DNA from 2 places in the Agromyces sp. NPDC058104 genome. Region 1 is predicted to be linked to the other one. Evidence: predicted binding sites of a transcription regulator. Region 1 holds the regulator's gene; the other holds the start of a gene.
What was found. The regulator HrcA, encoded in region 1, represses chaperone genes, less so after heat shock. The targets are predictions, from matches to a motif close to TTNGCACTCGNNNNNNNCGAGTGCNAA.
Positions count from the first base shown of each region.

Region 2: a site for HrcA is predicted at 4,945-4,971, ahead of groES (co-chaperone GroES). Genes of this name have one in related genera too.

Region 1 covers NZ_JBHVTD010000003.1:109,382-124,863, forward strand. Annotated here, with positions in the region: gene ACFVTH_RS14285 (ComEC/Rec2 family competence protein) at 1-2,367, shown strand, start outside; gene holA (DNA polymerase III subunit delta) at 2,682-3,707, shown strand; gene rpsT (30S ribosomal protein S20) at 3,960-4,220, opposite strand; gene ACFVTH_RS14300 (alpha/beta fold hydrolase) at 4,342-5,148, opposite strand; gene ACFVTH_RS14305 (response regulator) at 5,152-5,775, opposite strand; gene ACFVTH_RS14310 (sensor histidine kinase) at 5,772-7,001, opposite strand; gene lepA (translation elongation factor 4) at 7,082-8,938, shown strand; gene ACFVTH_RS14320 (DUF1990 family protein) at 8,946-9,596, shown strand; gene hemW (radical SAM family heme chaperone HemW) at 9,599-10,825, shown strand; gene ACFVTH_RS14330 (DUF4870 domain-containing protein) at 10,822-11,202, opposite strand; gene ACFVTH_RS14335 (DUF4870 domain-containing protein) at 11,314-11,730, opposite strand; gene hrcA (heat-inducible transcriptional repressor HrcA) at 11,911-12,933, shown strand; gene dnaJ (molecular chaperone DnaJ) at 12,985-14,082, shown strand; gene ACFVTH_RS14350 (16S rRNA (uracil(1498)-N(3))-methyltransferase) at 14,096-14,830, shown strand; gene ACFVTH_RS14355 (HIT domain-containing protein) at 14,855-15,217, shown strand; gene ACFVTH_RS14360 (PhoH family protein) at 15,285-15,482, shown strand, end outside.
Region 2 covers NZ_JBHVTD010000001.1:575,799-591,280, reverse strand. Annotated here, with positions in the region: gene rimI (ribosomal protein S18-alanine N-acetyltransferase) at 1-607, shown strand, start outside; gene tsaD (tRNA (adenosine(37)-N6)-threonylcarbamoyltransferase complex transferase subunit TsaD) at 604-1,659, shown strand; gene ACFVTH_RS02735 (DUF4190 domain-containing protein) at 1,797-2,186, shown strand; gene ACFVTH_RS02730 (hypothetical protein) at 2,227-2,916, shown strand; gene ACFVTH_RS02725 (hypothetical protein) at 2,957-3,625, shown strand; gene ACFVTH_RS02720 (SAM-dependent methyltransferase) at 3,671-4,858, opposite strand; gene groES (co-chaperone GroES) at 5,063-5,359, shown strand; gene rarD (EamA family transporter RarD) at 5,466-6,416, shown strand; gene ACFVTH_RS02705 (ABC transporter substrate-binding protein) at 6,638-7,942, shown strand; gene ACFVTH_RS02700 (ABC transporter ATP-binding protein) at 8,408-9,181, opposite strand; gene ACFVTH_RS02695 (ABC transporter ATP-binding protein) at 9,168-10,082, opposite strand; gene ACFVTH_RS02690 (branched-chain amino acid ABC transporter permease) at 10,072-11,052, opposite strand; gene ACFVTH_RS02685 (branched-chain amino acid ABC transporter permease) at 11,069-12,220, opposite strand; gene guaB (IMP dehydrogenase) at 12,624-14,126, shown strand; gene ACFVTH_RS02675 (MalY/PatB family protein) at 14,196-15,353, opposite strand.

The DNA of each region.
Region 1 (15,482 bases):
GGGATTCCGCCCTGGATGCCGCTCTCGGCGCTCTGGGCGCTCGCAGCGATGCTGCTCGTCGTCGCGCTGCTCGGGCGGAGGTCCGGGCGGGAGGGCGGTCGCGGGCTCGACCCGCGAACGTCGCGTCCGCGGCTCGTCGGTGCGGCCGCGACCGCGTCGATCGCCGCCGTCGCGGCCGCGCTCGTCGCGACCTCGGCCGGCATCGCCCTCTCCGCCAGGGATGCCTCACCGCTGGCGGCTGCGGCCGAGGCGCGATCGCCCGTCGACGTCGTCGTGGAGCTCACCGCGGCGCCGCGAGCGATGGCGTCGATGATGCCGGCGTGGGCGGAGCCGGCCGCGTCGGCCGATCAGCGCGGCGACAGTGGGACGCCGCCGCCGGTGCGCTCTTCGATGCGCATCGAGGGCCGTCTCCTGAGCGTCGACGGGGCGCCGGTCTCGCCCGTGCCGGTCGGCGGCGTCGTGGATGCGGTGCCGTCGACGCTCCAACTCGGCGCGAGGGTGTCCTTCACGGCCCGCGCGTCGCCGGAGTCCTCGGTCGAGGCGTCCGCGTTCAGGCTGCGGGCGCAGTCCGAGGTCGAGGTGGCCCCGCCGCCCGCGTGGCTCGCGTGGAGCGCGAGACTCCGGACCGGCTTCGCCGACGCGGCCACCCGACTCGGGGGCGACGGCGGCGCGCTCGTGCCCGGTCTCGCGATCGGCGACACGAGCGCGGTGGGCGAACCGCTCGATGCGGCGATGAAGGCGAGCTCGCTGAGCCACCTCACCGCGGTGTCGGGCGCGAACTGCGCGATCATCACGGCCGTCGCCTTCGCGCTGGCCGCAGCCCTGGGGCTGCGACGGGGCCTCCGCGTGATCGTCGCACTGCTCGCGCTCGGCGCATTCGTCGTGCTGGTGACGCCCGAGTCGAGCGTCGTCAGGGCGGCCGCGATGGCGGTCGTCGTGCTCATCGCGGTCGCGGCCGGGCGACCCGGCGGCGGGCTCGCGGCACTCGCGCTGGCGGTGGTGGTGCTGCTCGTCGTCGACCCCTGGTACTCCCGCGACTACGGATTCGCGCTGTCGGTGTGCGCGACCGCGGGGCTCTTGCTGTTGGCCGGGCCGCTCTCGCAGGCGCTCGCACGGGTGATGCCCGTGCCGCTCGCCGTCGTGCTCGGGGTGCCGCTCGCCGCGCAGCTCGCGTGCCAGCCGGTGCTCGTGCTGCTCGACCCGGCGATCGCGGTCTACGGGGTGCCGGCGAACCTGCTCGCGGCGCCGGCCGCACCGGTAGGCACCGTCGCCGGCCTCATCGGCTGCCTGCTGCTGCCGGTGCTGCCCTCGCTCGGGTACGCCGCCCTGCAGCTCGCGTGGCTGCCTGCGCAGTGGATCGCGGTCATCGCGCACACGACGGCGGCGATGCCGGGCGGGCGCCTGCCCTGGCTTCCGGATGCCCCGGGCGCGCTGCTGCTCGCCGTGTGCACCGCGCTCGCGCTGCGGCTCGCGCTCGGGCGCCCGCTCGCACGCCGCGCGCGGTCGCTCGTCGCCGGCGCCCTCATCGTCGCCGTCGCGGTCCAGGTGGGCGTCGTCGTCGGCGGGCCGGCCGTCACGCGGGCGCTGCGACCGGGCGACTGGGTGGTCGCCGCCTGCGACGTCGGGCAGGGTGATGCCGTGATCCTCCGCTCCGGGGACGCCACCGCGTTGATCGACACCGGGCCCGACCCGACCGCGCTCACCCGGTGCCTCCATCTGCTCGGCATCGAGCGCATCGACCTGCTCGTGCTCACCCACTGGGACGCCGACCACGTCGGCGGTGTCGCCGCGGTCGAGGGCATCGTGTCCACCGTGCTGCACGGACCGCTCGACGGCGAACGCTCATCGCGAGCGCTCGACCCGCTGCTCGCCGAGGGCGCCGAGGCGATTCCGGTGACGGCCGGCGCGCACGGCACCCTCGGCGGCACGCGCTGGCGCACGCTCTGGCCGGCGCCCGACACCCCGCCGGGCAATGACGCGAGCGTCGTGCTCGAGGTCATGGCGCCGAGCTATCACGGGGTGTTCCTCGGTGATCTGGGCGAAGACGCGCAGCGGCGGATGCTCACCGACTCGGGCCTCGGGCACGTCGATCTCGTGAAGGTGGCGCATCATGGCTCGGCCGACCAGCGCGACGCCCTCTACGAGCGGATGGATGCGGAGGTGGGCCTCATCGGCGTCGGCGCCGACAACGGGTACGGCCACCCGACGGGCCGGCTGCTCGAGCTGCTCGACCGCGTCGGCACGGTGCCGCTGCGCACCGACGTGTCGGGCACGATCGCCCTCTCGCCCGCCGAGGGCGGCATGCGGGTGTGGACCGAGCGCGGCGGGGCCGGCGTGTCGGCGCTCCGCGACCCTCGGGGCGGGTGAGCCGACTCCGTCGTCGACGAAGGCGTCGACGAAGGACGCGAGCGGGCGCGGGCCGGGAGCCGGCGAGAACGGGCAGAACCCCCGGGCGCGAATGAGCGAGCTGGCGCACCACGACGGCAGGTTCGATGCCGTCCCGCTCGGGCCCTCGGCTCGCGACTGAGGCCGTCGCGCACCACCTCGCCGTCGGCCGGCTGAACGCCGGAGGCAGGCTCGAGCGGACTCGGCCGTGGTCCGACAGACGTCTCGGCGGTGACGGCCGGCGCTCGGGCGTCGGCGGCCGACCCTAGACTTGAAGACGGAACAGGGAGGCACGGGTGGCAGCACGCGGAGCAGGCGCTTCAGCGCGAGCGAAGGTCGCGATTCCGCAGTTGGCGTGGCACGCCGTGCGGCCGGCGCCGGTCGTGCTGGTCTCGGGCGCCGAAGACGTGCTCGCCGAGCGGGCGATCGGCATGCTGCGCGACTTCCTCCGCTCCGAAGACCCCGCGCTCGAGGTCAGCGACCTCGAGGCCGACGGCTACCGCCGCGGCGAGCTCCTCACGCTCGCGAGCCCGTCGCTGTTCGGCGAGCCCCGGCTCATCCGCGTGAGCGGCGTCGAGAAGTCGAGCGACGACTTCCTGCTCGACGCCCTCGAGTACCTCGAGCAGCCCGCTGACGCCACGACGCTCGTGCTCCGGCACCGCAGCGGCGTGCGCGGCAAGAAGCTCCTCGACGCGATCCGCGCCGGCGGCGGCGGGGGCATCGAGGTCGTCTGCGCCGAACTCAAGAAAGACGCCGAGAAGCAGGACTTCGTCGTCGCCGAGTTCCGCGCGGCGGGGCGCAGGATCGCGCCTGCCGCACTGCGGGCCCTCGTCGGTGCCTTCAGCGACGACCTGCGAGAGCTCGCCGCCGCGAGCCGCCAGCTGCTGTCGGACGCGCCCGGCGACATCACCGAGGCGGTCGTCGCGCAGTACTACGGCGGCCGGGTCGAGACGAACTCCTTCGCGGTGGCCGACGCGGCGATCGCGGGCCGCCATGGTGAGGCGCTCATCGCCCTGCGTCACGCCCTCGACAGCGGTGCCGACCCGGTGCCCATGGTCGCGGCCTTCGCGATGAAGCTCCGCACGATGGCGAAGGTCTCGGGCTCGCGCGGCAGCGGCGGCCAGCTGGCCTCCTCGCTCGGCATGGCGCCGTGGCAGGTCGATCGAGCCCGCCGCGATCTCGTCGGGTGGACCGACGAGGGCCTCGGCGTCGCGATCGAGACGCTCGCCCAGACCGACGCCGCGGTCAAGGGCGCCGAGCGCGACCCGGTGTTCGCCCTGGAGCGCCTCGTCGGCGTCATCGCCGCGCGCGGCCGCCGCTGAGCCTCCCCGCCCCGCCCCGTCGCCCCCGCACGGCCCACACCGTTGCGCCACGAGTCCGCCGTCCGGTCGACCGTCTGCGCCACTTCCACAGTCGCTGCGCCACATCAACTGGCGCGGGGGATGCAGAGGTGGCGCGGAGGGCGGGTGCGGGCGACGGCGTGCGGCCGAGGAACGGCCTGCACCGAGACATCCCGGAGACGACGAAGGCCCCGCCGGAGCGGGGCCTTCAGCCGTACTGCAGTGCGACGCGACTCAGAGCGCGGCGGCCTGCTTCGCGATCGCCGACTTGCGGTTCGCGGCCTGGTTCTTGTGGATGACGCCCTTCGACACGGCCTTGTCGAGCTTGCGGCCGGCGACGCGCACGGCGGCGGTGGCCTTCTCCTTGTCGCCCGAGGCGATGGCCTCGCGAGCGGCGCGGACGACGGTCTTGACCTCGCTCTTCACGGCCTTGTTGCGCTCTTCGGCCTTGCGGTTGGTCTTGATGCGCTTGATCTGCGACTTGATGTTTGCCACGTGTGGTTCGTCTTTCGTTCTCGTGTGGGTACAGGATGTGCCGTCACGAGGTAGAGGGGCTCGTGCCCGGCGATCGTGCGGGGTGGGACCCACACGGCAAGCCAACAGACAACGATACCAGCTACGCGCGGGCGGCACCAATGCGGCGGGCGTCGTCGCGGCGGCGGCGAGCGGCACGACGGTCGAGCTCGGCGACCGCGCCGAGCACCACCGCGGTGAAGTCGTCGGGTCGCGTGAGACTCACGAGGTGCGTCGCCCCTGGCACGATCACGAGTCGGGCGTCGTTCGCCGCGCGCAGCAGGATGCGCTCCTGCAGGCGGAAGTGGTCGAACCGTCCGTTCACGAACCAGATCGGCACGCGCACCTTCGCGACCGCCGCGCGCGGATCGAGCCGCCCGACCGCGGTGAGCGCCGGAGCCATCACGTCGAGGGCGACGCCGCCGTCGACGATGTCGCGCACCGCCTCGCGGCTGAGGAAGAGCGACGCGACCGCGTCGTTGAGCCCGCGCCCGCGGTCGGGCAGGCGGGCGATCGACGCGGCGATCGACTGGTACGCGGCGAGCGCCGGGCCGCGGGGGAGCGTTCCGCACGAGGCCGCCACGAGTCCGTCGAGCCGATCGGGATGCCTCGCCGCGAACTCGATCGCGAGGTAGCCGCCGAGGCTGAGCCCGACGAGCAGGCGCGGCACGACGTCGTGACTCCCGCCAGCGCGCCCGGCATCCTCAGCCGCTCCCGCGGGGTTGAGCGCGGCGTCGATGATCGACATCGCCTCGTCGATCGAGAACTCCCCGCCGATGCGCGCGCCGTGGCCGGGAAGGTCGATCGCCACCGCATCGATCCCGTGGACCGCGAACGCCTCCAGCTGCCGCCGCCACATCGTCGCCGAGGTGCGGATGCCGTGGACGAGCACGATGCGTGCGCGGGGCATCGTTCAGCCCGCCCTGATCGCCCCGAGTTCGCGGGCGCGCGCGACGGCCGCCGTGCGGGAACCGACGCCGAGCTTCGTGAAGATGTGCACGAGGTGCGACTTCACGGTCGCCTCGCTGAGGAACAGCGTCTTGCCGATCTCGCGGTTGGTGCGGCCCTCGGCGACGAGCGAGAGCACCTCGGCCTCGCGCACGGTGAGGCGTTCACCCGAGGCCTGGGAGGCGTCGAGCCGGGACGAGAGGCCCGGAGCGAGCGCCTGCTCGCCGACCGCGGCCGCGCGCACCGCGGCGAGCAGTGTGTCGGGCGGGGCGTCCTTGAGCAGGTACCCGCTCGCACCGGCCTCGATCGCGCCGAGGATGTCGGCGTCGGTGTCGTAGTTCGTGAGCACGAGCACGCGCGGGGCGCCGGGCACCGCCCGGATGCGGCGCGTGGCCTCCGCGCCCTGCACGGCGCCCGGGAACTGGAGGTCCATGAGGACGAGGTCGATCGCATCGCCCTGCGCGAGCCGCACCGCGTCCTCGGCGGTGGCGGCCTCGCCGACGACCTCGAGGTCGGCCTCCGACTCGAGCATCGCGCGGATGCCGGCCCGGACGACGGGGTGGTCGTCGGCGAGCAGCAGCCGGATCACGACGCCACCACCGGGATGCGCACCGAGAGCGCCGTGCCCTCGCCGACGGCGGTCTCGAGGTCGACCGTGCCGCCGAGCTCCTCGGCTCGGCGACGGATGGCGCGGAGCCCGAACTCCGCCGGGTCGGCGCGGCGGGCCACCGCCTCGGCGTCGAAGCCGAGCCCGTCGTCGACGACGTCGAGCGCGACCTCGTCGCCGAGGTAGCTGAGGGTGAGCGAGCACGCCCGGGCGTCCGCGTGGCGCAGCACGTTCGCGAGCGAGCCCTGCGCGATGCGGAGGAGCGCGGCATCGACGGCCATCGGCAGCAGCACGGGCTCGCCGCTCGTCGCGAACTCGACCCGGGTGCCCGCGCCGGCCTGGCTCGCCTGCTCGTTCACGGCCTCGGTGAGGCGCCGGAGCGCGGACGGGAGCGTCTGCTCGTCGAGCGAGGGCGGGGTGAGCTCGCGGATGAACCGGCGCGCCTCGCCGAGGTTCTCGGCGGCCGTCTCACGGGCGAGCCGCAGCTTCTCGCTCACCCGCTCGTCGTCGACGTCGCGCTCGGCGGCGTGCAGCAGCATCTGGATGCTCGAGAGTCCCTGCGCGACGGTGTCGTGGATCTCGCGGGCGAGACGCTCGCGCTCGGCGAGCGTGCCGGCCTCGCGACTCGCAGCCGCGAGCTCCTCGCGGGTGGCGATGAGGTCGAGGATGAGCGCCTGGCGCTCCTGCGTCTCCTGCGACATGGCCCGGTAACCGAGCCCGATCACGATGGCGACGCCCGCACTGATGAGCGGCCCGAGGATCGATCCGACCTCGAAGCCGAGATGGGTGGCCGTGCCCCACACCGAGAGGCCGAAGGTGATGACGACGAGCGGCACCGAGATCGGCGCCGCGAGCACGTGCAGCTCGAGGAAGAAGAGCGGGAAGGCGAGGAACGCCGCGTCGGGCGTCAGCGCCGACATGCCGACCCAGAGGGCGAGCAGCGACGCGAGCCAGAGCACGCGCGCGAACGTCGGCAGGTGCCGGTGCGCGGTCGCGATGCCCGCGCCGTAGCAGGCGAGGAAGGCGACGGCGAGGATCGTGATGGGCACCTCGGCCTGGTCGTCGGCGAGCAGGGCGCGCACGATGACGAAGAGGGTGAGCCCGACGACGAGGAGGTGGAGGCCGAGCCGGAGCGCGACGAAGACCGGCCGCAGCGCCGATCGCGCCACGCGCTCGTCGCCCAGGAGGGGGGTCTCAGCCGTCGTCATGGTGCTTCGAGCGTAGTCTCGGGGCCCGCCGCGAGGCATCCGTCGAAAGTCTGAAGCGAAGTCGTGGGAGAATCGTCGGGATGTCTCCGAGAGCTGTGAACCCGCCGGTGCCCGCCGCCACCGACCCCGCGTCGATCCGCAATTTCTGCATCATCGCGCATATCGACCACGGCAAGTCGACGCTCGCCGACCGCATGCTCCAGATCACGGGCATCGTCAGCGACCGCGACATGCGCGCGCAGTACCTCGATCGCATGGACATCGAGCGCGAGCGCGGCATCACGATCAAGAGCCAGGCCGTGCGCATGCCGTGGCAGCAGGGCGACCGCGCCTACGCCCTCAACATGATCGACACCCCCGGTCACGTCGACTTCTCGTACGAGGTCTCGCGGTCGCTCGCGGCGTGCGAGGGCGCGATCCTCCTCGTCGACGCGGCCCAGGGCATCGAGGCCCAGACGCTCGCGAACCTGTACCTGGCGCTCGAGAACGACCTCGAGATCATCCCCGTGCTGAACAAGATCGACCTGCCGGCCGCCGACCCCGAGAAGTACGCGAAGGAGCTCGCCGACCTCATCGGCGGTTCGCCCGACGACGTGCTCAAGGTCTCGGGCAAGACGGGCGTCGGCGTCGAGGAGCTCCTCGACCGCGTCGTCGAGCGCATCCCCGCTCCGGTCGGCGATGCGGACGCCCCGCCGCGCGCCATGATCTTCGACTCCGTCTACGACAGCTACCGCGGCGTCGTGACCTACGTCCGCATGATCGACGGCCAGCTGAAGCCGCGCGAGCGCATCCAGATGATGTCGACGAAGGCGACCCACGAGATCCTCGAGATCGGCGTGAGCGCGCCCGAGCCGCAGCCGTCGAAGGGCCTGGGCGTCGGCGAGGTCGGCTACCTGATCACCGGCGTGAAGGACGTGCGCCAGTCGAAGGTCGGCGACACCGTCACCACGGCCGTGAAGCCCGCGACCGAACCGCTCGCCGGTTACACCGAGCCGCTGCCGATGGTGTTCTCCGGGCTCTACCCGATCGACGGCAGCGACTACCCCGAGCTCCGCGAGGCGCTCGACAAGCTGAAGCTCTCCGACGCGTCGCTCGTGTACGAGCCCGAGACCTCGGTCGCGCTCGGCTTCGGCTTCCGCTGCGGGTTCCTCGGCCTGCTCCACCTCGAGATCGTGACCGAGCGCCTCCAGCGCGAGTTCGGCCTCGACCTCATCGCGACCGCGCCGAGCGTCGTCTACGAGGTCACGACCGAGGACCGCAAGACGGTCACGGTGACGAACCCGAGCGAGTTCCCGACCGGTGCGAAGATCACCGAGGTGCGCGAGCCCGTCGTGAAGGCCGCGATCCTCGCCCCGAAGGACTACGTCGGCACCATCATGGAGCTCTGCCAGTCGCGCCGCGGCACGCTGCTCGGCATGGAGTACCTCGGCGAGGACCGCGTCGAGATCCGCTACAACATGCCGCTCGGCGAGATCGTGTTCGACTTCTTCGACCAGCTGAAGTCGAAGACCGCGGGCTACGCGAGCCTCGACTACGAGCCGACTGGCGACCAGGCCGCCGACCTCGTGAAGGTCGACATCCTGCTCCAGGGCGAGCAGGTCGACGCGTTCAGCGCGATCGTGCACCGCGACAAGGCCTACGCGTACGGCGTGCTGATGACCGGGCGGCTCCGCGAGCTCATCCCGCGACAGCAGTTCGAGGTGCCGATCCAGGCCGCGATCGGCGCTCGCATCATCGCCCGCGAGTCGATCCGAGCGATGCGCAAGGACGTCCTGGCGAAGTGCTACGGCGGTGACATCAGCCGGAAGCGCAAGCTCCTCGAGAAGCAGAAGGAGGGCAAGAAGCGCATGAAGATGGTGGGCCGCGTGGAGGTTCCGCAGGAGGCGTTCATCGCCGCGCTGAGCGGCGACGTCGAGAAGAAGGACGCGAAGAAGTAGACCCCCGATGACCCGTAGAAGCACCTTCACCGACCAGTCCGTCACCTATGGCGCGATCGGCGCGACCCTCGACCCCGACTTCCTCCGCTATCCGCCGTCGGGCCTCCGCCCCGCCGAGGACTCGGTGCGGCTCGGCTCGGGTCGCGAGCGGTTCGAACGCTCGGCCGAGGCGCTGATGACCTGGGGTGTGCAGCGCGGCTCGGGCTTCACGGTCGCCGACGTCTCCGCGGGAACGGGCGCGCAGTACCCGGGCATCGTGTTCGACCACGACGGGTCGCCGCTCTCCGAGCAGCCCGCGCCCCGCACGGAGGACCGCTTCGGCGCCGACGGCACCGCCTACATCGCCGCCGGCATGACCGCGACCCTCGTGCGCCGACGTCGCTTCGGCGCGACGAAGACCCCCGTGCTCGTCGTGTACGTCATCGACGAGCCGAACCGCATCGGATTCGCGTACGGCACGACGTCGAACGGTGCCGAGACGGGCGAGGAGTCGTTCATCCTCGAGCATCGCGACGACGACACCGTCTGGCTCACGATCCGGTCGATCTTCGCCACCGCGGGTGGACTGAGTACCGTGCTCGCGCCGGCTCGCCGCCGTCGCCGCCGCGAGCTCACCCGCGACGAGCTCCGGGCGCTCCACCCCGCGAGCGGCGCGTAGCCGTGGGCGCCGCGCTGCCGCTCGGCGACCCCGCACCGGCCGACGGCCTGCTGCCGTCGTCGGCCGCACTCGGCGCCGACGACCGTGCGTTCGGCGTCTACGTGCACGTGCCGTTCTGCCGGGTGCGGTGCGGCTACTGCGACTTCAACACCTACACCTCCGACGAACTGCGGGGGGCGCGGCAGAGCGACTACGCGGGCCAGGCGATCGGCGAGATCCGGATGTCGCGGGGGGTGCTCGAGGCATCCGGCCAGCCCGCTCGACCGGCGCAGACCGTCTTCTTCGGCGGCGGGACGCCGACCCTGCTGCCCGCAGGCGACCTCGTCGCGATGCTCGGCGCGGTTCGCGACGAGTTCGGCCTCGTGCCGGGCGCCGAGGTCACGACCGAGGCGAACCCCGACTCGGTCGGCCCCGACGATCTCGCGCGGCTGGCCGACGGCGGCTTCACCCGTGTCTCGTTCGGCATGCAGTCGGCGGTGCCCCACGTGCTCGCCGCGCTCGACCGCACCCATGATCCCGAGCGCGTGCCGCTCGTCGTCGGCTGGGCGCGCGACGCGGGCCTCGACGTCAGCCTCGACCTCATCTACGGAACGCCGGGGGAGTCGCTCGACGATTGGCGCCGCAGCGTCGAGCACGCGGTCGCGCAGCGCCCCGACCACCTGAGCGCCTACGCCCTCATCGTCGAGGACGGCACGAAGCTCGCCAGGCAGATCCGCCGCGGCGAGCTCGCCGAGCCCTCCGACGACCTCGAGGCCGACATGTACGAGCTCGTCGACGAGCAGCTCGAGGCGGCCGGGTACGAGTGGTACGAGGTCAGCAACTGGGCGTCGAGCCCCGCGCAGCGCTCGCGCCACAACCTCGGCTACTGGCGGGGCGACGACTGGTGGGGCGTGGGTCCCGGCGCGCACAGCCACGTCGGCGGCGTGCGCTGGTGGAACGCGAAGCATCCCTCCGCGTACGCCGACCGCATCGCGGCGGGCGTCTCGCCGGCCGTCGGCCGCGAGGTGCTCGACGGGCCGACCCGTGAGACCGAGCGCGTGCTGCTCTCCACCCGCATCCGCGAGGGACTCGAGATCTCGAGCCTGCACGCGGGCGGGCGGCACGCCGTCGCCGCGCTCATCGCCGACGGCCTCGTCGACGCGAAAGCCGCCCTCTCGGGTGTGCTGACGCTCACCAGGAGAGGGCGGCTCTTGGCCGACGCGGTGGTCCGGCAGCTGCTCGAGGGCTAGCTGACGAACTTGATCGCGAGCGGGTAGGTGTATGCCTCGCCCTGGTTGGCCTTCACGGCGGCGATGATGCTGAACACGATCGTGACGACACCGACGGCGATCAGCACGAAGATGCCGATCAGGACGAAGGTCAGGATGATGCCGACCACGTAGGCGATCGCCATCGTGATCTGGAAGTTCAGCGCGGTCGCGGTGTGCGCGCGCACGAAGGGCCCCTTGTCCTTCAGGATGAGGTAGCCGATGAGGGCGGGCACGAAGCTGAAGAAGATGCCGCCGATGTGGATGAGCGTCGCCCAGAGCTTCTCATCTGACGGGCTCAGCTGCTGGCTCTGGCCGTAGGGGTTCGCCGGCGGGGGAGGCGGGGTGGCGTCGGACATGGGGTTTCTCCTTGCTCGGGTCGCCCGAAGGCGAGACTTCGTCAACCGTCATGCTGGCACAGCAGAGCGCGCCGCGGGAAGAGCCCCGGCGGCGCGCTCGAAAGGTGGCTGCTACTTGATGAGCCGGATGGCGAAGGGGTAGCGGTAGTGGTTGCCGTCCTTCGCCTTGAGGAAGCCCTGGATCGAGAAGACGATGACGACGACCCAGAGGGCGAGCGGCAGGATCCACCCGATCAGCGCCCAGAAGCCGAAGGTGACGGCGGAGAGCACGGAGTTCACGATCAGGATGGCGACGTACGCGATCGCTGCGGTGATCTGGAAGTTCAGCGCCTCCTTCGCCTCGACGTTCGTGAACTGGCCGCGGTCCTTGAAGACGAGCCAGATGATCAGCGAGGGCAGGAACCCGAGGATGCCGCCGAGGTGGGCGAAGGAGGCCCACTGCAGGTCCTGCTCGCGCGTGAGCGGGCCGGCTGCGGCGGGCTGGGGCTGGCCGGCGGGGTCGGGCTGCGGGGGGTTGGGCTCGGTCATTGCACGCCTTTCGGGCTTCGGGTGTACTCGGGTGCGGGAGGGGGTCGCGGCCCCGGGGACTCGCGGGACATCCATACGGTAGCGCTGCGAACCGCCGCGGGCAACGGCGTCGTCGCCGGATGTCGCGATATGATTAGCAGTCAGACAGATCGAGTGCTAAGTCGTCGGAGGGAGCGGGGCATGGCCTCAGAACGCAGTCTCGCGGTCCTTCGGGCGATCGTGCAGGACTACGTCGCGTCGCGCGAGCCCGTCGGCTCGAAGACCATCGTCGAGCGTCACGCGTTCGGCGTCTCCGCGGCCACGATCCGCAACGACATGGCCCTCCTCGAAGAGGAGGAGCTGATCGCCGCGCCGCACACCTCCTCCGGTCGCATCCCGACCGACAAGGGGTACCGCGTCTTCGTCGACCAGCTCACCGAGGTGCGCCCGCTGAGCTCGGCGCAGCGGCAGGCCATCGAGACATTCCTCGGCGAGTCGAGCGACCTCGACGAGCTCCTCGCCCGCACCGTGCGCCTCATCTCGCAGCTCACGAAGCAGCTCGCGGTCGTGCAGTACCCGAGCTTCGCGAGTGCGCGAGTCCGCCACGTCGAGCTCGTCTCGCTCTCGCCGAACCGGGTGCTCTGCATCCTCATCGCCGACTCGGGCCAGGTCGAGCAGCGGCTCGCCGAGCTCGAGCAGCCCGTCGAGGAGTCGACGCTCGCCGAGCTGCGGCTGCGCTTGAACGAGCTGGTCGCGGGCACCACCATGGCGGATGCGACGGCGCTCCTCTCCGGCGAGATCGACGCCGTCGACCCGCGCCACGCAGCGGTGCTGCACACCCTCGCGGCGACCCTCGCCGAACAGGCGCGAGTGCAGCGCAGCGACCGGCTCGTCGTGGCCGGGGCCGCCAACCTCGTGCGCACCGAGCAGGACTTCGCGGGCTCGATCCTCGGCGTGATCGAGGCGATCGAGGAGCAGGTGGTGCTCCTCAAGCTCTTCGGCGAGATGTCGGGCGACGAGCACGCCGTCGCGGTGCGCATCGGTCGCGAGAACGCCTCGTTCGGGCTCGGCGAGACCTCGATCGTCTCGAGCGCCTTCGAGATCCCGGGCCGCGACATCTCGCGACTCGGCGTCGTCGGCCCCACCCGCATGGACTACTCCAACAGCATGGCCGCCGTCCGCGCGGTCGCCCGCTACCTCTCCCGCACGCTCGGCGAGAGCTGACCTTCCGCCCGTCGCAAGACCGGCATCCGCAATCGAAAGGACAAGCCCTCCGTGGCCGACCACTACGAGGTCCTCGGCGTCTCGCGCGAAGCGACGCCCGACGAGATCAAGAAGGCGTACCGCCGACTGGCTCGCGAACTCCACCCCGACGTGAACCCCGGTGCCGAGGCGTCCGAGCGGTTCAAGGAGGTGACGCACGCGTACGACGTGCTCTCCGACCCGAAGCAGCGCCAGCAGTACGACCTCGGCGACCAGGGCGGCTTCGGCGGCCAGGGCTTCGGCGGCTTCGGCGACATCTTCGAGACCTTCTTCGGCGCGGGCCAGCAGAGCCGGGGGCCGCGGTCGCGGCGCGAGCGCGGCCAGGACGCCCTCATCCGCGTCGAGGTCGGCCTCGACGAGGTGATCTTCGGCACGCATCGCGACATCGAGGTCGACACGGCCGTGCGCTGCGAGACCTGCCAGGGCTCGTGCTGCCAGCCGGGCACCTCGCCCGTCACGTGCGACATCTGCCGCGGCACGGGTCAGATCCAGCGCCAGGTGCGTTCGCTCCTCGGCAACGTGATGACCTCGAGCCCGTGCGGCACCTGCCGCGGCTACGGCACCATCATCGCGACGCCGTGCGTCACCTGCCAGGGCCAGGGTCGCGTGCGCGCCCGTCGCACCGTCCCCGTCGACATCCCCGCGGGCGTCGACACGGGCGTGCGCCTGCAGATGCCGGGCTCGGGCGAGGCCGGCCCCGCCGGCGGTCCCAACGGCGACCTCTACCTCGAGATCAAGGTCAAGAACCACGACGTGTTCAGCCGCAACGGCGACGACCTGCTCGCGACCCTCGAGGTCGCCATGACCGATGCGATCCTCGGCACGAATGCCACGATCCACGCGCTCGACGGCGACGTCGAGGTCGAGCTGAAGGCCGGCGTCCAGAGCGGCGAGGTCGTCACCGTGCGCGACCGCGGCGTGTCGCGCCTCCGCGGCAACGGTCGCGGCGACCTGAAGATCGGGGTCCAGGTCGTGACGCCGACGAAGCTCTCGTCGAAGGAGCGCGACCTCATCTCGCAGTTCGCCGCATCAAAGAAGTCGCCCTCGCCCGAGCTCACCCACTTCCAGCAGGGGCTCTTCGCCCGCCTGCGCGACCGCTTCCTCGGCTGACGAGGGCCGTACGATGAGCAGCCTCTACCTCGACGAGACCCTCGACCTCGGGGGGCTCGTGCCCGGCGCCGAGCTCCGGCTCACGGGCGACGAGGCGCGCCACGCCGTCACGGTCGCCCGCGTACGACCGGGTGAGCGCATCTCCATCGGCGACGGCCGCGGGGCCGTGGTGCGGGGGCAGGTCGTCGCGACCGAGTCGCGCGAGCTCACCCTCCTCGCCGAGGAGGTGCTCGTCGAGGAACGCCCCGAGATCACGATCACGCTCGTGCAGGCGCTCGCGAAGGGCGACCGCGACGAGCTGGCCGTCCAGGCTGCGACCGAGCTCGGCGTCGACGCCGTCGTCCCGTGGGCGGCGGCCCGGTCGGTCTCCCGCTGGGAGGGGCCGAAGGCCGAGAAGGGCCGCGCACGCTGGGCGAGCATCGTCCGCGAGGCCGTCAAGCAGTCGATCCGCTCGTGGCTGCCCGAGGTGTCTCCGGTCGCGACCACGGCGCAGCTGCCTGCGCGTCTCGAGGGCATGCGGATGCTGCTGCTCGAGCCGACCGCGACGACGCCCCTCTCCGAGCTGCGGCCCGACGGCCGCGACCTCGCCCTCGTGGTCGGGCCCGAGGGCGGCATCTCGCCCGAGGAGCTCGCGAAGCTCACGGCGGCGGGCGCCGAGCCGGTGCGCCTCGGCGCCTCGGTGCTGCGCACCTCCACGGCGGGGCCCGCCGCGATCGCCGTGCTCAACGCGGCGCTCGGGCGGTGGTAGCCCATCGCTCGCTACGATGGAGTGATGACCGACTCGCCCGCTGAACCGACCGTCTTCGAGCGCATCGTCGCGCGCGAGATCCCCGCGCGCATCGTCGCGGAGACCGACCGGGTGATCGCGTTCCACGACATCGCGCCGCAGGCGCCGGTGCACGTGGTCGTCACGACCAAGACGGCCGACTACCGCGACGTCGTGGGCCTCGCCGAGGGCGATCCCGAGCTGCTCGCCGAGCTCGTCGAGGTCGCCCGGGGCATCGCCGCCGAGCTCGCCGACGGCGACTTCCGGCTCGTGTTCAACACCGGGGCATCCGCCGGTCAGACCGTCTTCCACGTGCACGCGCACGTCCTCGCCGGCGGCCTCGAGGAGGGCACACTTGCCGGAGCCTGAATCGATCGATCCCGACGCGCCCGAGGCCGGCGCCGACGAGGAGCGCCTCCGCATCGACGGCGTCGCCATGGTGCGCCTGCTCGGCCCGCAGGATCGACTGCTCACGACCGTCCAGCGCGAGTACCCGGGCGTCGAGGTGCACGTCCGGGGCAACGAGATCTCCATCCGGGGCGACGTCGACGAACGCCGCCGCGTGCGCCGCCTCATCGAGGAGCTGCTCGAGCTCGTGCGCCACGACCAGGATCCGACCCCGACCGAAGTGAGG
Region 2 (15,482 bases), on a different contig from region 1:
CGTGTTCATGCGTCGCGCCAGGATCGGCGACCTCGACGCGATCATGCGGCTCGAGCGGTCCACGTTCACCGACGACGCCTGGCCCGAGGACGCGATGCGTCGCGAGCTCGAGAGCCCGCACGGCTACTACCTGGTGGCCGTCGACGACGAGCTCGCCTCACGTGGCGCGCCGTCCGGGTCGGGCGAGACCGCCGAGGGTGCGGACGGTGCCGCCGAGGGGTCGCACGACGAGCCGGATGCCTCGTGGCCGCCGCTGCTCGGCTACGCGGGGCTGCTGGCGCCCTCCGGCGGAGACCAGGGCGACATCCAGACCATCGCGGTCGATCCCGCCGCGCGCGGCATCGGCCTCGGCCGCGGGCTCATGCACGCGCTCATCACCGAGTCGCGACGCCGCGGCATCGCCCAGCTCTTCCTCGAGGTGCGCGCCGACAATCCGATCGCCCGCGCACTCTACGAGTCGCTCGGCTTCGCCGAGATCGGCGTGCGCCGCGGCTACTACCGGCACGGCGTCGACGCCATCATGATGCAGCTCGCCGTGCCGCCCGCCGTCACCCGGCCGGCAGGCGAAGGCACCGACGGCACGGCGATCCGAGGAGCGGCCCGATGAACACCACCGAGCCGCTCGTCCTCGGCATCGAGACCTCCTGCGACGAGACCGGCGTGGGCATCGTGCGCGGCACGACCCTGCTCGCGAACACCATCGCGTCGTCGATGGACGAGCACGCCCGCTACGGCGGCGTGGTGCCCGAGGTCGCGGCCCGCGCCCACCTCGAGGCGATGGGGCCGACGATCCGTGCGGCGCTCGCCGAGGCATCCGTCACGCTCGACGAGATCGACGCGGTCGCCGTCACGAGCGGTCCCGGCCTCGCCGGGGCGCTCATGGTCGGCGTCGGGGCCGCGAAGGCGCTCGCGCTCTCGCAGGGGGTGCCGATCTACGCGGTGAACCACCTCGTCGGGCACGTGGGCGCCGATCTCCTCGACGCGGCCGACCCGCTCGAGACGCCGACGGTGGCGCTGCTCGTCTCGGGCGGGCACACCTCGCTCCTGCTCGTGCGCGACCTCGTCTCCGACGTCGAACTGCTCGGCGAGACCATCGACGACGCCGCGGGCGAGGCGTTCGACAAGGTCGCGCGGGTGCTCGGCCTGCCCTATCCCGGAGGCCCCGAGATCGACCGCGCCGCGATCGGCGGCGACCCGAAGGCCATCCGGTTCCCACGGGGCCTCACGCGACCGAAAGACCTCCTGGCGCACCGCTACGACTTCAGCTTCTCGGGCCTGAAGACCGCCGTCGCCCGCTGGGTCGAGCAGCGCGAGGCCGCGGGCGAGCCCGTGCCGGTCGCCGACGTCGCCGCGAGCTTCCGCGAGGCGGTCGTCGATGTGCTCGTCGCGAAGGCGATCGACGCGTGCACCGAGCTCGGCGTGCCGCGGCTCCTCCTCGGCGGCGGAGTCATCGCGAACGCGCGCCTGCGGGAGGTCGCCGCCGAGCGGGCCGAGGCCGCGGGCATCGCGCTCCGCATCCCGCCGCTCTCGCTCTGCACCGACAACGGCGCCATGATCGCCGCGCTCGGCGCGCAGCTCGTCATGGCGGGTCATGCGCCGTCCGAGCTCGGCTTCGGCGCCGACTCGACGCTGCCCGTGACCGACATCCAGGTCGTGTGACGCCCGAATCCTGTGCAGCCGCGCCCTCGCGCGATAGTGTGGGGACGAAATCACCGGAGAGCGGCGTCGATCGTGCGCGCCCGGCGCGAGCCCTCATCCCGAGGCGCGCGATCACACAGCATTCGAGGGGAACCACCGTGACCGACCCGAACCTTCCCGAGCAGCCCGCCGGCGCCGTCCCGCCCACGCCTCCGGCCGCTCCCGCAGCCCCCGCGTACGGCACGCCGCCGGCCGCGCCCGCCGCTCCGGCCTACGCCGCGCCCGCCTACGGCGCCCCGGCGTCGACCAAGACCAACGTGCTCGCGATCGTCTCGCTCGTCTCGGCGTTCTTCATCTCGCTCGTCGCGGTGATCACCGGCCACATCGCGCTGAGCCAGATCAAGAAGACGGGCGAGCAGGGCCGCGGCCTCGCGATCGCGGGTCTCATCCTCGGGTACATCGGCCTCGTCGTCGGCATCATCTGGATCATCGTGATCATCGCGATCGCGGCGGCCGGCGGCTTCTCGGCGAGCTACAGCACGTACTGAGCCGCGCCGAGACCCGTACCAGCAGACCAGGGGAGCACCCATGAGTGATCCGAAGAATCCCGACGAGGTTCCCGGCGTGCCGGCCGAGCCCGAGGTTCCCAGCGTTCCCGAGCCCGTCACCCCCGATGCGCCCGAGCCCGTGGTGCCCGGCGAGCCCGAGCCGTCGATCCCCGACGCGCCCGAGCCGATCGTGCCGGTCGACGCCGCGGCGTCGGGGCCCGAGGTGCCCTCGGCGCCCGAGCCGCCCGGAGCTCCCGAGGCGCCCGTCGCGCCGCCCGCGCCGCCGGCTCCGCCCGCGCCTCCGGCGCCTCCGGCGTACGGTGCGCCCGCCGCAGGCTACGGCGCGGCGACGCCTCCGCCGCCGCCCGCCTACGGTGCGCCCGCCGCACCCGGCTACGGCGCACCCGCGGGTGCGCAGCCCGCGTACGGCGCACCGGCCTACCCGGCCTACGCACCGCAGGCCAAGCCGACCCCGACGCTGAGCATCATCTCGATGATCGGCGGCATCGTCGGAATCTTCGGCAGCTTCTTCTACGGCTTCGGCGCGCTCTTCTCGATCGCCGCCGTCGTGCTCGGATTCATGGGCAAGAAGAAGGAGCCCGAGGCCAAGGGGTTCTGGCTCACCGGCATCATCACCGGCTTCGCCGGCATCGCGTTCAGCCTCCTGTGGATCGGCTTCATCGTGCTGTTCGTGGTCCTCGCGGCCGCCAGCAGCTCGGTCGGGTACTGAGCGACGACCTCAGTACGACGAAGCGAACGTGAGCCCTGAGATGGCTGAAGCAGAGGGAGTCCCGCCGAAGGGCGGGGCTCCCTCTGCTCGTCCCGTCGAGCCCGAGCACGGTTCGCGCGACGTCGGCGAATCGTCCGGCGTCGCGCCCGCGCCCGCTCCCGACCACGGCGAGCCCGGCGAACCCGCCGCCCCGTCCTTCGACGTGACGGCGATCGGGTCGCCCGAGCCGACGGGCGAGCGCTCGGGCGAGCCCGTGGTCCGGCCGCCCGCCGACGGCGGCCCCGGGCTCGACGATCCGCTGGCGCCGTACCGCCCGGCGGAGCCGACCCTGCGCGCCGACCCGGTCGTGCGCGAGTTCGACGTGCCCGTCGACACGGGGCAGCTCCGGCGCATCTCGACGGGGCAGCTGCTCGTCGTCCACCGGCCCGAGTACGACCAGCGCGAGGTCGTCGAACAGCTCGAGCAGCGACGCGCGTACAGCTGGGTCGCCGCGGTCACGGGCATCATCGGCGCGACGGCGTCGCTGTTCGTCGGGTGGATGCTGCCGCTCTCGATCGCGGCCATCGTCTTCGGCGTGCTCGGCCTCCGCCGCGAGGAGCACGGACGCACGCTCGCGTTCATCGGCATCGGAACCGGCCTCGGAGGGCTCGTGTTCTCGGCCCTCTGGATCGGCTACTACGCGATCGTCTTCGGCGCGCTGCCCGCCTGATCGCGCCTCGCGGCGGTGCGGGCCCTCGGCTCGGGGCGCAGCGGGTCAGATCCGTTCGACGAGCAGCGTCACGTGGCGGCCCTGCTCCCGGGTCAGCACGACGGTCGCCCGTTCGGCGCCCTTCAGCTTGAGCCGGGTGCGCAGTGCGGCCGGGTCGACGTCGACGCCCCGCTTCTTGATCTCCAGGGTGCCGACCCCGCGAGCCTGCAGGGCCTGACGCAGCCCGCGCTCGTCGGCGGGCAGCCGCTCGAGCACGCGGAATCCCCGTGCGAACGGTGAGTCGAACGCGGTGTCGGCCGTGAGGTAGGCGATGCCCGGGCTCAGCATCCAGGCGCCGTTCGCCCGGGCGAGGTCGCCGATGAGCCGTGCCCGGATGACCGCGCCGTCGGGTTCGTAGAGATAGTCGCCGAGCGGGCCGTCGGGGGCGTCGGGGGAGTCGGCCGGTGCGGTGAGCTCGTGCGCGAGCTCGCCCCGGATGACGAGCGCGGAGCGGCCGACGCCCGGGCGGGCGAGCGCGCCCAGCCACACGCCGAGCTCGACCACGTCGCCGTCGACCGACACCCACTGCGCCTCGGCACCGGCCGGGATCACGTCGCGGTCGGTGCCCGGGCCGAGCTTCACGCCCACGGGAAGCCGCTCGGCGAGGCCGAACGCGAAGTCGAGGCTCGGCGAGTACGCCGAGGCATCCGCGATGCGCGTCGTGGTGCCGCCCGCGGTGGTGCGCCGGGCGGGATCGAGCCAGACGCCCCCGATGCCGCCGAGCGCGACCGTCTCGGCGCGCTCGTGCAGCACCCGGGCGTGCGGGAAGGGGGTGAGGTTGTAGGCCGCGATCGCGGCGGTGACCTCGTCGGCGTCGGCGGCGGTGACCTCGAGGTCGATCGCGGCCATGGCCAGCGCGTCGCCGCCGATGCCGCAGCCGAGGTCGGCGACGTGCTGGACGCCGGCGCGCGAGAACCGGCCGGCGTGGAGCGCGGCGACCTGCAGGCGGGTCGCCTGCTCGAGACCTGCCTCGGTGAAGAGCATCCGGGCGGCGAACGGGCCGAACTTCGCGGCGGCCTTCGCGCGGAGCTTCGCCTGGCTGAGGACGGTCGCGACCAGGGAGGCGGGGTGCCCCTGGCGGCGGAGCGCGGCGACGGTCTTCACGATGTCGGCCTTCGAGTCCCATTCGGGCAGGCCGTCGAGGAGGCGCAGCCCCTCGGGCGAGAGGAGTTCGACGAGCTCGGAGCGTTCCACCCGGCCACGCTAGCACCGCGCCGAGCGGCCGCCGAGCGGCGATCGCACGGGGCATCCGGCCCCGGTGTTCGCCGCGCGTGAACGGACTGGCACTCACGTTGCACGAGTGCCAAAACGCGCCTAGACTCGGCTTAGCACTCTCACTCAGAGGCTGCTAATCAGTCTTCGCAAGACAGTTTCTTCATCAGAGAGATAGGGGCAACCGTGTCGGTTTCCATCAAGCCGCTCGAGGATCGCATCGTCATCAAGCAGGTCGAGGCCGAGCAGACCACCGCGTCGGGCCTCGTGATCCCCGACACCGCCAAGGAGAAGCCCCAGGAGGGCGAGGTCGTGGCCGTGGGCCCCGGCCGCATCGACGACAACGGCAACCGCGTCCCGCTCGACGTCGCCGTCGGCGACAAGGTGATCTACTCGAAGTACGGCGGCACCGAGGTCAAGTTCGGTGGCGAGGACTTCCTCGTGCTCTCGGCCCGCGACGTGCTCGCGGTCGTCGTCCGCTGAGCGACTCGAACCTCCAGAACGGCCCGGATGCCTCGCATCCGGGCCGTTCTGCATCCGCACCCGCGGCCGCGTTGGCCATCGCTTCGCACGGGCGTAGTCTGTATCGGTGAATCCCCGCCCTGAGCTCCCCGACGCGACGACGCAGCAGGGCATCAGCCGGCCGGGACTCGCGTACGCGATCTCCTCCTACCTGCTGTGGGGCTTCCTCCCCATCTACTTCATCGCGCTCGCGCCGACCGGCTCGCTCGAGATCGTCGCCTGGCGCATCCTGCTCTCGCTCGTGTTCTGCGCGCTGCTCATCACGGTCACCCGCGGATGGGGCGCGTTCTTCGCGCTGCTCCGCGACCGCCGGGTGCTGTTCACGATGGCCGCCGCGGGCGCCCTCATCTTCGTCAACTGGCAGACCTACGTGTACGCGGCGGTCTCCGAGCAGGTCGTCGAGGCCTCGCTCGGCTACTTCATCAACCCGATCGTCACCGTCTTCCTCGGCGTGCTCGTGCTGCGCGAACGGCTCAACACGACGCAGTGGGTCGCGGTCGGCATCAGCATCGTCGCCGTGATCGTGCTCGCGGTCGGCCACGGGCAGTTCCCGTGGATCGCGCTGCTGCTCGCCTTCTCGTTCGGCTTCTACGGCCTCATCAAGAAGCGCGTCGGCCCTCGCGTCGACGCCGTCTCGGGTCTCACGCTCGAGACGCTCTGGCTCGCGCCCCTGGCCGCGGTGCAGCTGTGGTGGGTCGCCGCGACCACGGGGCTCACGATGGGGACCGAGGGCACCTGGCACACCGTGCTGCTGCTCGGCGCCGGCGCCGTCACGGCCGTGCCCCTGCTGCTGTTCGCGGCGGCCTCGCGCCGGCTGCCGCTCATCTACATGGGCTTCATCCAGTACTTCGCCCCGTTCATCCAGTTCCTGGTGGGCGTCGTGCTGCTCGGCGAGCCGATGCCGCCCGAGCGGTGGATCGGCTTCGCGCTCGTGTGGGCGGCCCTCGCCGTGCTCACGGTCGACCTCATCCGCGGCGCCCGGCGAGCGTCGAAGCGCGTGGTCGCCGAGCCCGTCTGAGCCCCCGCCGCGATTGCGGAATCAGCGCATGATGACGCCGGATGACGCGGATTTCGTGCGCAGATCCGCGTCAGGATGTCGATGAGGTAACGATTCGGGCGGGTGTTACAGGGTTGTGACCGGGGTCACTTGTTTCCGCCGGGGCCCCGGAATACTGTCAGACAACGGCGTCACCACGGCGCTGCATTGTGTACCAATTTCCTTCAGTCCCAAGGAGCAACATGAGCGTTTTCGCGAAGGCCACGGCCACGCGCTCGGCTCGCGCAGCCTGGACGGGCATCGCCATCGCCGGCGTCAGTGCCCTCCTCCTCACTGCGTGCAGCACGGGCTCACCGGCCCCTGCCGAATCCGAAGAACCGGCCACGGACGCCGGCGACGCCCTGCCCATCGCCGAGGGCGAGCGCGACCTCGCGCTCAAGCTCGGAACGATCCTGCCGCAGAGTGGTGCGCTCGCATTCCTCGGCCCGCCCGAAGAGGCCGGCGTCCAGCTCGGTGCCGACGACGTCAACGCGGTCGACTCCGGCCTCGCCGTCGAGGTCGTCTTCCGCGACTCGGGCGACACCACGACCGACACCGCGACCGTCTCGGTGACCGACCTCCTCTCGCAGGACGTCTCGGCCATCATCGGCGCCGCGTCGTCGGGCGTCTCGAAGACCGTCATCGACCAGATCGTGGCGGCGGGCGTCATCCAGTTCTCGCCCGCGAACACCTCGGCCGACTTCACCGACTACAACGACAACGGCCTGTACTGGCGCACGGCTCCGTCCGACGTGCTGCAGGGCGAGGTGCTCGGCAACCTGATCGCCGAGGACGGCAACGCGACGCTCGGCCTCATCGTGCTGAACGACTCGTACGGCACCGGTCTCGCGCAGTTCACCAAGGACGCCTTCGAGGCGGCCGGCGGCGAGGTCGTCGCCGAGGCGCTCTTCAACGAGGGCGACTCGAGCTTCGACGCGCAGATCGCCGAGGTCACGGCGGCCAACCCCGACGCGATCGCGCTGGTCACGTTCGACCAGGCCAAGATCATCACGCCGGCCCTCGTCGGCTCGGGCTACCCCGGCGACCAGCTGTACTTCGTCGACGGCAACCTGTCCGACTACAGCGCCGACTTCGCTCCGGGCCTCGTGGCCGGCTCGAAGGGCACGCTGCCGGGTCTCGACACGGGCACGCTCGGTGACTTCACCGACCGTCTGCTCGGCATCGACCCCGACCTGACCGACTACAGCTACGCGGCCGAGTCGTACGACGCCGTCGTGCTGCTCGCGCTGGCGGCCTACGCGGCCAACAGCACCGACGGCGCCGAGATCGCCAAGTACCTCCAGCAGGTCTCGGGCGGCACCGGCGACGGCGAGAAGGTCACTTCGTACGAGGACGGCATCGCGCTCCTCGCCGAGGGTCAGCAGATCGACTACGACGGTCCGTCGGGTCCGATCACGTTCGACGAGAACGGCGACCCCACCGAGGCGACGATCGGTATCTTCCAGTACCTCGACGACAACACCTACGAGCGCATCGGCGACGGCTGATCCAACGCGCGAAGGTGAAGGGCCCCGGCTTCGGCCGGGGCCCTTTCCCGTGCGCGGGAGTCTTCTCGGACGGCCGGAGCGTCGACGCGGCCGCCTCGCCTGCGCCACTTCGGCGCCCTCTGCACCACTTCTGCTGGTGCAGAGGGCGCCGAAGTGGTGCGCGCGATGGCGTCGCCGTTCCGCGGCCGGCAGGGGCCCGGTCAAGACCGCCAAGGACCGGGTTCCGGACGCCCGGGAGCGCCCTCCGGCCTCGTACAGGCGATCGCCGGCGCGCCGCGGCACGGCGCCAGGCACGGCGCGCCATGCACGGCGCGTGCCGACGGAGCGGCTGCGCGGCCGGCCGGCGCAATCCCGTCGGGCGCCCGTGCAAAGTCGGGTCGCAACCGGCGGAGACAGGCCCAGAAGCTGTGAAACGACGAAGGGGCGGATGCCGCAGCATCCGCCCCTTCGTCGTTCGTCCGGTCGTTACTCCTCGTCTTGACCGAGGGTGCCGAGGTACAGCCCGATGACCTTCGGGTCGTTCAGCAGCTCGCGGCCGGTGCCGGTGTAGGCGTCGCGACCCTGGTCGAGCACGTAGCCGCGGTCGCAGATCTGCAGGCAGCGGCGGGCGTTCTGCTCGACCATGATGGTCGTCACGCCGGCACGGTTGATCTCCTTCACCCGGAGGAACGCCTCGTCCTGGCGGACGGGGGAGAGGCCGGCGCTCGGCTCGTCGAGGAGCAGCACGTGCGGCCCCATCATGAGCGCGCGCGACATCGCGACCATCTGCCGCTCGCCGCCCGACAGCGATCCGGCGCGCTGGCCGAGTCGCTTGCCGAGCTCGGGGAAGATCTCGGTGACGAACTCGAGCCGCTCCTTGAGGCCCTTCGGCTTCAGGAAGATGCCCATCTCGAGGTTCTCCTGGATGGTGAGCGAGGGGAACACGTTGTTCGTCTGCGGCACGAAGCCGACGCCCTGGGCGACGAGCTTGTTCGCCTTGAGGTTCGTGATCTCCTCTCCGTGCAGGTAGATGCCGCCCTCGCGGACCTTGACGAGGCCGAAGATCGACTTCAGCAGGGTCGACTTGCCGGCGCCGTTCGGGCCGATGATGCCGATGAGCTCGCCCTGGGCGGCCGTCAGCGAGCACCCGTTGAGGATGTTCACCCCCGGCAGGTACCCGGCGACGACATCGCGCACCTCGACGACGAGCTCGCCGGCGGGCGGCTCCGCGACGGACGGGGCGGGGCTACTGTTCGTCATCGATGAGCTCCTTCAGCGCTTCGACGTGGCCGGTGTCGGTCGAGCCGAGGTCGGTGTCGTGGTGGGCACCGAGGTAGGCGTCGATCACCGCCGGATCCTCCATGACCGTGTGCGGGTCGCCTTCGGCGACGACGCGGCCCTCGGCCATCACGACCACCCAGTCGGCGATGTGCCGGACCATGTGCATGTCGTGCTCGACGAAGAGCACGGTCATGCCCTCGGCCTTCAGGTTGAGGATGTGGTCGAGCAGCGACTGCGTGAGCGCCGGGTTCACACCCGCCATCGGCTCGTCGAGCATGACGAGCGTCGGGTCGCTCATGAGCGCCCGTGCCATCTCGAGGAGCTTCCGCTGCCCGCCGGAGAGGCTTGCCGCGTAGTCGTCCTTCTTGACGTCGAGCTTGAACCTGGTGAGGATCTCGAGCGCCTTCTCCTCGATCGCCGCGTCCTGCTTGCGCCAGAGCGAGGGGATGAGGGAGCGGAAGAGGTTCTCGCCGACCTGGTCCTTCGCGCCGAGCTTCATGTTGTCCATGACCGAGAGCAGGCCGAGGGACTTCGTGAGCTGGAACGTGCGGATCAGGCCCATGCGGGCGACCCGGTACGCAGGCACGTGCGCGAGCGCTCGTCCGTCGAACGACCAGGTGCCGGTGTCGGGCTTGTCGAAGCCCGTCAGCAGGTTGAAGAACGTCGTCTTGCCGGCGCCGTTGGGCCCGATGAGCGCCGTGATGGCGCCCCGCGGGATCTCGACGTGCTCGACGTCGACGGCGGTGAGGCCGCCGAAGGTGCGCTTCACGCCGTCGGCGATCAGGATCGGATCGTGCTTCTTGACGCCGGGAGCGGCGTCGCCGACGTGGAGACCGGTGGTCTTCACCGGCTTGGACGTGGGAGTGGCGTCACTTGACAAAAGCCAGCTCCTTCCGGTTTCCGAGGAGGCCCTGTGGCATGAATATGACGATCAGCATGATCGCGATGCCGACGAGGATGAAGCGGAGCTGACCGGCCTGCACCTGCGTCATGAACGGGAACCAGCCCGCCTCGACCGCCCGGGAGATGAAGCCCGAGAAGAACGACAGCAGCACCCAGAACACCATCGAGCCGACGATCGGCCCGAGGATGGTCGCGGCTCCGCCGAGGAGCAGGATGGCGTAGACCATGAAGGTCAGCGTCGGCTGGAAGTACGACGGCACGACCGCGCGCGGCATCACGAAGATGATGCCGGCGAGGGTGCCGAAGAGTCCGCCGAGGATGAGGCTCTGCATCTTGTACGAGTAGACGTTCTTGCCGAGCGAGCGCACGGCGTCCTCGTCTTCGCGGATGCCCTTGATGACGCGGCCCCACGGGCTGCGCATCAGCAGCCAGGTGAGCAGCGCGGCGAGCGCCACGACGACCCAGCCCAGCACGAGGAAGAACCACACGCGGTTGTCGAACACCCACGGGCCGATGCCGTAGCGCCCGGGCGGGAACGGGTTGAACGCGAGCAGCCCGGTCTGGAACTCGGAGAGTCCGTTCGCCGAACCGGTCACCGGCTGGAACTCGTTCGTCGTGAAGACGAGCCGCAGCACCTCGGCTGCGGCGATCGTCACGATCGCGAGATAGTCGGCGCGCAATCGCAGCGTCGGGATACCGAGGATGAGTGCGAACACCACGGAGGCCAGCAGGGCGCTGAGCAGGCAGGCCCACCAGGGCCAGCCGAGCTTCAGTGCCGGGATGGCGTAGCCGTAGGCGCCGAGCAGCATGAATCCCGCCTGGCCGAAGTTCAGCAGGCCGGTGAAGCCGAAGTGGATCGCCAGACCCAGCGCGGCGAGCGCGTAGGCGGCTGTCGTCGGGCTGATCAGCTCGACGGCCGCGTTTCCAAAGATTGCTCCCCAGTCGATCATGGTCGTCCCCTCCTTATCCGATTCGCTCTCGACGGCCGAGGATGCCCTGCGGCCGGAACAACAGCACCAGGATCAGGATGACCAAGGCGCCCACGTACTTCATGTCGCTCGGCAGCCACAGCGTCGACAGCTCGACGAACACGCCCACGATGAGCGAGCCGACGAGGGCGCCGAACGCGGTGCCGAGACCGCCGAGGGTGACCGCGGCGAAGACGAGCAGCAGGATCTGGAAGCCCATGTCCCAGCTGACGCCCGGACGGAAGTACGCCCAGAGGATGCCCGAGAGGCCGGCGAGCAGTGCGCCGAGCACCCAGACGATGCGGATGACCCCGTCGACGTCGATGCCGCTCGCGGAGGCGAGGCTGGCGTTGTCGGAGACCGCGCGGGTCGCCTTGCCGATGCGGGTGCGCAGCAGGAAGAACGCGACCGCGAGGAGCACCACGATGCTGACGCCCATGCTCACGAGGTCGACCCACGAGAGCGCGATGGGCCCGATGCGGATGTCGCTCGGCAGGGTCGCGCCCGGCAGCTGGCTCGTCGAGCCGCCGTAGAAGAACTGGTACGTGTACCGCAGGGCGAGCGAGAGGCCGATGCTGACGATCATCAACTGGATGACGCCCACGCCCTTCCGTCGCAACGGCTTCCAGATGGCGGCGTCGAGCCCCCAGCCGAGGGCCGCGCTCAACAGCAGGGCGATGCCGATCGCCGCCCACAACGGCCAGCCGAGGTTCGACCCGAACGTGAGCACCATGAGCGCACCGAAGGTGATGAGCTCGGCGTGCGCGAAGTTCGAGAGACCGGTCGTGCCGAAGATCAGCGAGAGGCCGATCGCCGCCAGCGCCAGCAGCAACCCGAAGTTGATGCCGTTGAACAGGCGTTGCGCGAACTGGTCGAAGAAGCTGACCGTGGTGCGGGTGCCTTCGCCGAGGAAGAAGTTCACCGAGGCGTTCTTCGTGAGGCCGAACTCGGCCTCACGGGTCGCGCCGCCCTCGGCGACGACCACACCCTCGGGCAGCGTGTCCTCGTCGAGGGTCACCTCGTAGGTGCCCTTCTCGGGTACGCCGATCTCCCAGCGACCGTCGGCATCCGTCTCGGTCTCGGCTTCGAAGCCGTTCCCTTCGAGCGATATGCCCACTCCTTCGAGCGGCTCGCCGTTGTACTGCACGTTTCCACGGAAGTGGTATTCGTACTCCTCGGACTCCGCGGCCGTACTCCCATCCTCCGCCATCGCAGGGGACGCTGCGATGCCGGACAGAGTGAGTGCGGACAGAAGTATTCCGAGGAGGAGAAGCCACCTCCCGCGAGAGCGTGTCTGGATTGTTCTCGTGGGTTCCACTGCACCTCCAAGGGGTCACCGGAGGCATGTTGGACCTCCGGGACCGATCCTTTCCCGTTGACGACGTCGTCGACGGTACGTGCCGATTATGTCCCATGTGTTTCGGACATGGGCACAACAGGCCCTCGATTGTTATCCGGGGAATGCCCGCGGTGCAAACTCGCTTAACATTGATGCACCGCCAACACGCCCACGACGCGCTCAGCGCGGGCACTCCACACGAAGGGAAGTCATGGATCAGGCAGATCCGTTCGGATTCACGGGACTCACGTACGACGACGTCCTCCTCCTGCCCGGTCACACCGACGTGATCCCGAGCGACGCCGACACGAGCTCGCGGCTCACGCGTCGCATCACCGTCGCGACGCCGCTCCTGTCGGCCGCGATGGACACCGTCACCGAGTCGCGCATGGCGATCGCCATGGCGCGCCAGGGCGGCATCGGCATCCTGCACCGCAACCTCTCGATCGCCGACCAGGCCGAGATGGTCGACCGCGTGAAGCGCAGCGAGTCGGGCATGGTCTCGAACCCCGTCACCACCACGCCGGATGCCTCGGTGGCCGACGTCGACGCGCTGTGCGCGACCTACCGGGTCAGCGGGCTCCCCGTCGTCGACGACGAGGGCAAGCTCGTCGGCATCATCTCGAACCGCGACATGCGCTTCGTCTCCGACTTCGACAAGCCGTCCACCAAGGTCAGCGACGTCATGACCAAGATGCCGCTCATCACCGGCCGCGTCGGCATGAACCCCGACGAGGCGCTCGCGATCTTCGCCGAGCACAAGGTCGAGAAGCTGCCGCTCGTCGACGACGAGGGCCACCTCACCGGCCTCATCACGGTCAAGGACTTCGACAAGTCCGAGCAGTACCCGAACGCCACGAAGGACGCCGAGGGCCGCCTGCGGGTCGGTGCCGCGATCGGCTTCTTCGGCGAGGCGTGGGAGCGCGCCGAGGCCGTCCGCGACGCGGGCGTCGACGTCATCGTCGTCGACACCGCGAACGGCGAGTCGGCGGGCGTGCTCGACATCATCCGCCGCCTGAAGGCCGACCCGAGCTTCGCGCACATCGACGTCATCGGCGGCAACGTCGCGACCTACGAGGGCGCCAAGGCGCTCGTCGAGGCCGGCGCCGACGCCGTCAAGGTCGGCGTCGGGCCCGGCTCGATCTGCACCACCCGCGTCGTCGCCGGCGTCGGCGTGCCCCAGGTCACGGCCGTGTACGAGGCATCCAAGGCGACGAAGCCCGTCGGGGTGCCCCTCATCGCCGACGGCGGCCTGCAGTACTCGGGCGACATCGCGAAGGCGCTCGTCGCGGGCGCCGACACCGTCATGCTCGGCTCGCTCCTCGCGGGCACGGCCGAGAGCCCGGGCGAGCTCGTCTTCCAGAACGGCAAGCAGTTCAAGGCCTACCGCGGCATGGGATCGCTCGGCGCGATGCAGACCCGCGGCAAGAAGACCTCGTACTCGAAGGACCGCTACTTCCAGGCCGACGTGCCGACCGACGACAAGCTCATCCCCGAGGGCATCGAGGGCCAGGTGCCGTACCGCGGCCCGCTCTCCGCAGTGGCGTACCAGCTCATCGGCGGCCTGCGCCAGTCGATGTTCTACGTCGGCGCGCGCACCATCGAAGAGCTGAAGACGAAGGGCCGCTTCGTGCGGATCACGCCCGCCGGGCTCAAGGAGTCGCACCCGCACGACGTGCAGATCGTCGTCGAGGCGCCGAACTACACGCGCTGACGTCGGCGCGGCGCGCGCCGCGCGCACCGTCGAAGGGCGGCACGACCTCGGTCGTGCCGCCCTTCGGCGTCAGCGGCCCGCCGCGTCGGCGAGCCGAGTGATCGCCTCGCCGAGCACCTCGGGGGTGCACGCGAAGTTCACCCGCACGTGCCCGCGGCCGACGGTGGCGCCGAACTCGGGCCCGATGCCGAGCGCGACGCGCGCGTGCTCGAGTGCATAGGCCGCCGGGTCGTCCCCCCAGCCGAGCGCGGTGAGGTCGAGCCAGCCGAGGTAGGTGGCGTCGGGCACCCGGTAGCGCACGCCCGGCAGCTCGTCGGCGATGAGTTCGGCGAGCAGTCGCCGGTTGTCGTCGAGGCTCGCGAGCACGCCGTCGAGCCAGTGACCGCCCTCGCGGAAGGCCGCGATCGAGGCGATCGACCCGAACTGGCTCATGCGCCACTCGACCTCGTACGGGAAGGCCCTGCGCACCGCGTCGCCCCGCTCGGAGGCCGTCACCACCATGGCGGCCTTCAGCCCGGCGAGGTTGAACGCCTTCGACGCCGCCGTCACTGCGACACCCTGCTCGCGGGCGGCGTCGGACACGGTGAGGAAGGGCGTGTAGATCGTGCCCGGCTGCGAGAGCGGACCGTGCACCTCGTCGGAGACGATCGTCGCACCGTGCCTCGCCGCGATCTCGGCGAGCGCCGCGAGCGTCTCGCGCGGCGGGACGTGCCCGATCGGGTTGTGCGGGTTGCAGAGCACCATCGCCTTCGCGCCTGCCGCGAACGCCGCGTCGATGCCGTCGAGGTCGAGCGACCAGCCCTCGTCGATGCCGCCGCCCATGGGCACCTCGACGACCTTCGCCGAGGCCTCGGTGACGATGTCGAAGAACGGGGGATAGATCGGCGGGGTGATGATCACCCCGTCGCCCGGCTCGGTGACCTGCCTGAGCACCTCGACGAGGCCCATCGCGACGTCGCCGGTGCAGGTGACGCGCGCCGGGTCGACCTGCCAGTCGAAGCGCTCGGCGGCGAAGGGGACGAAGGCCTCGGCCACGCCGCGGCTGCCGGCCGCGTAGCCCGTGTCGGAGCGGTCGACGGCGGCGTGCAGGGCCGCGGCGATCGGTTCGGCGAGCGGGTAGTCCATCTCGGCGACCGGCAGCGGCAGCACGTCGGCGTCGTAGAGACGCCACTTGGCACTGGTGCGATGGCGGAGGACGTCGAGCGGCTCAGCGGCGATGCGATGCATGCCTCCAGCTTGCCGCAGATCGGATCGGGGTGGCAGGGGGTGGCGCGATGCTTGTATCCTGATCGGCTGCCCATCGGGCGGCGCGGCCGCGGGACATCCGATACCGGTCGCGAACCGATCGGATCCGAC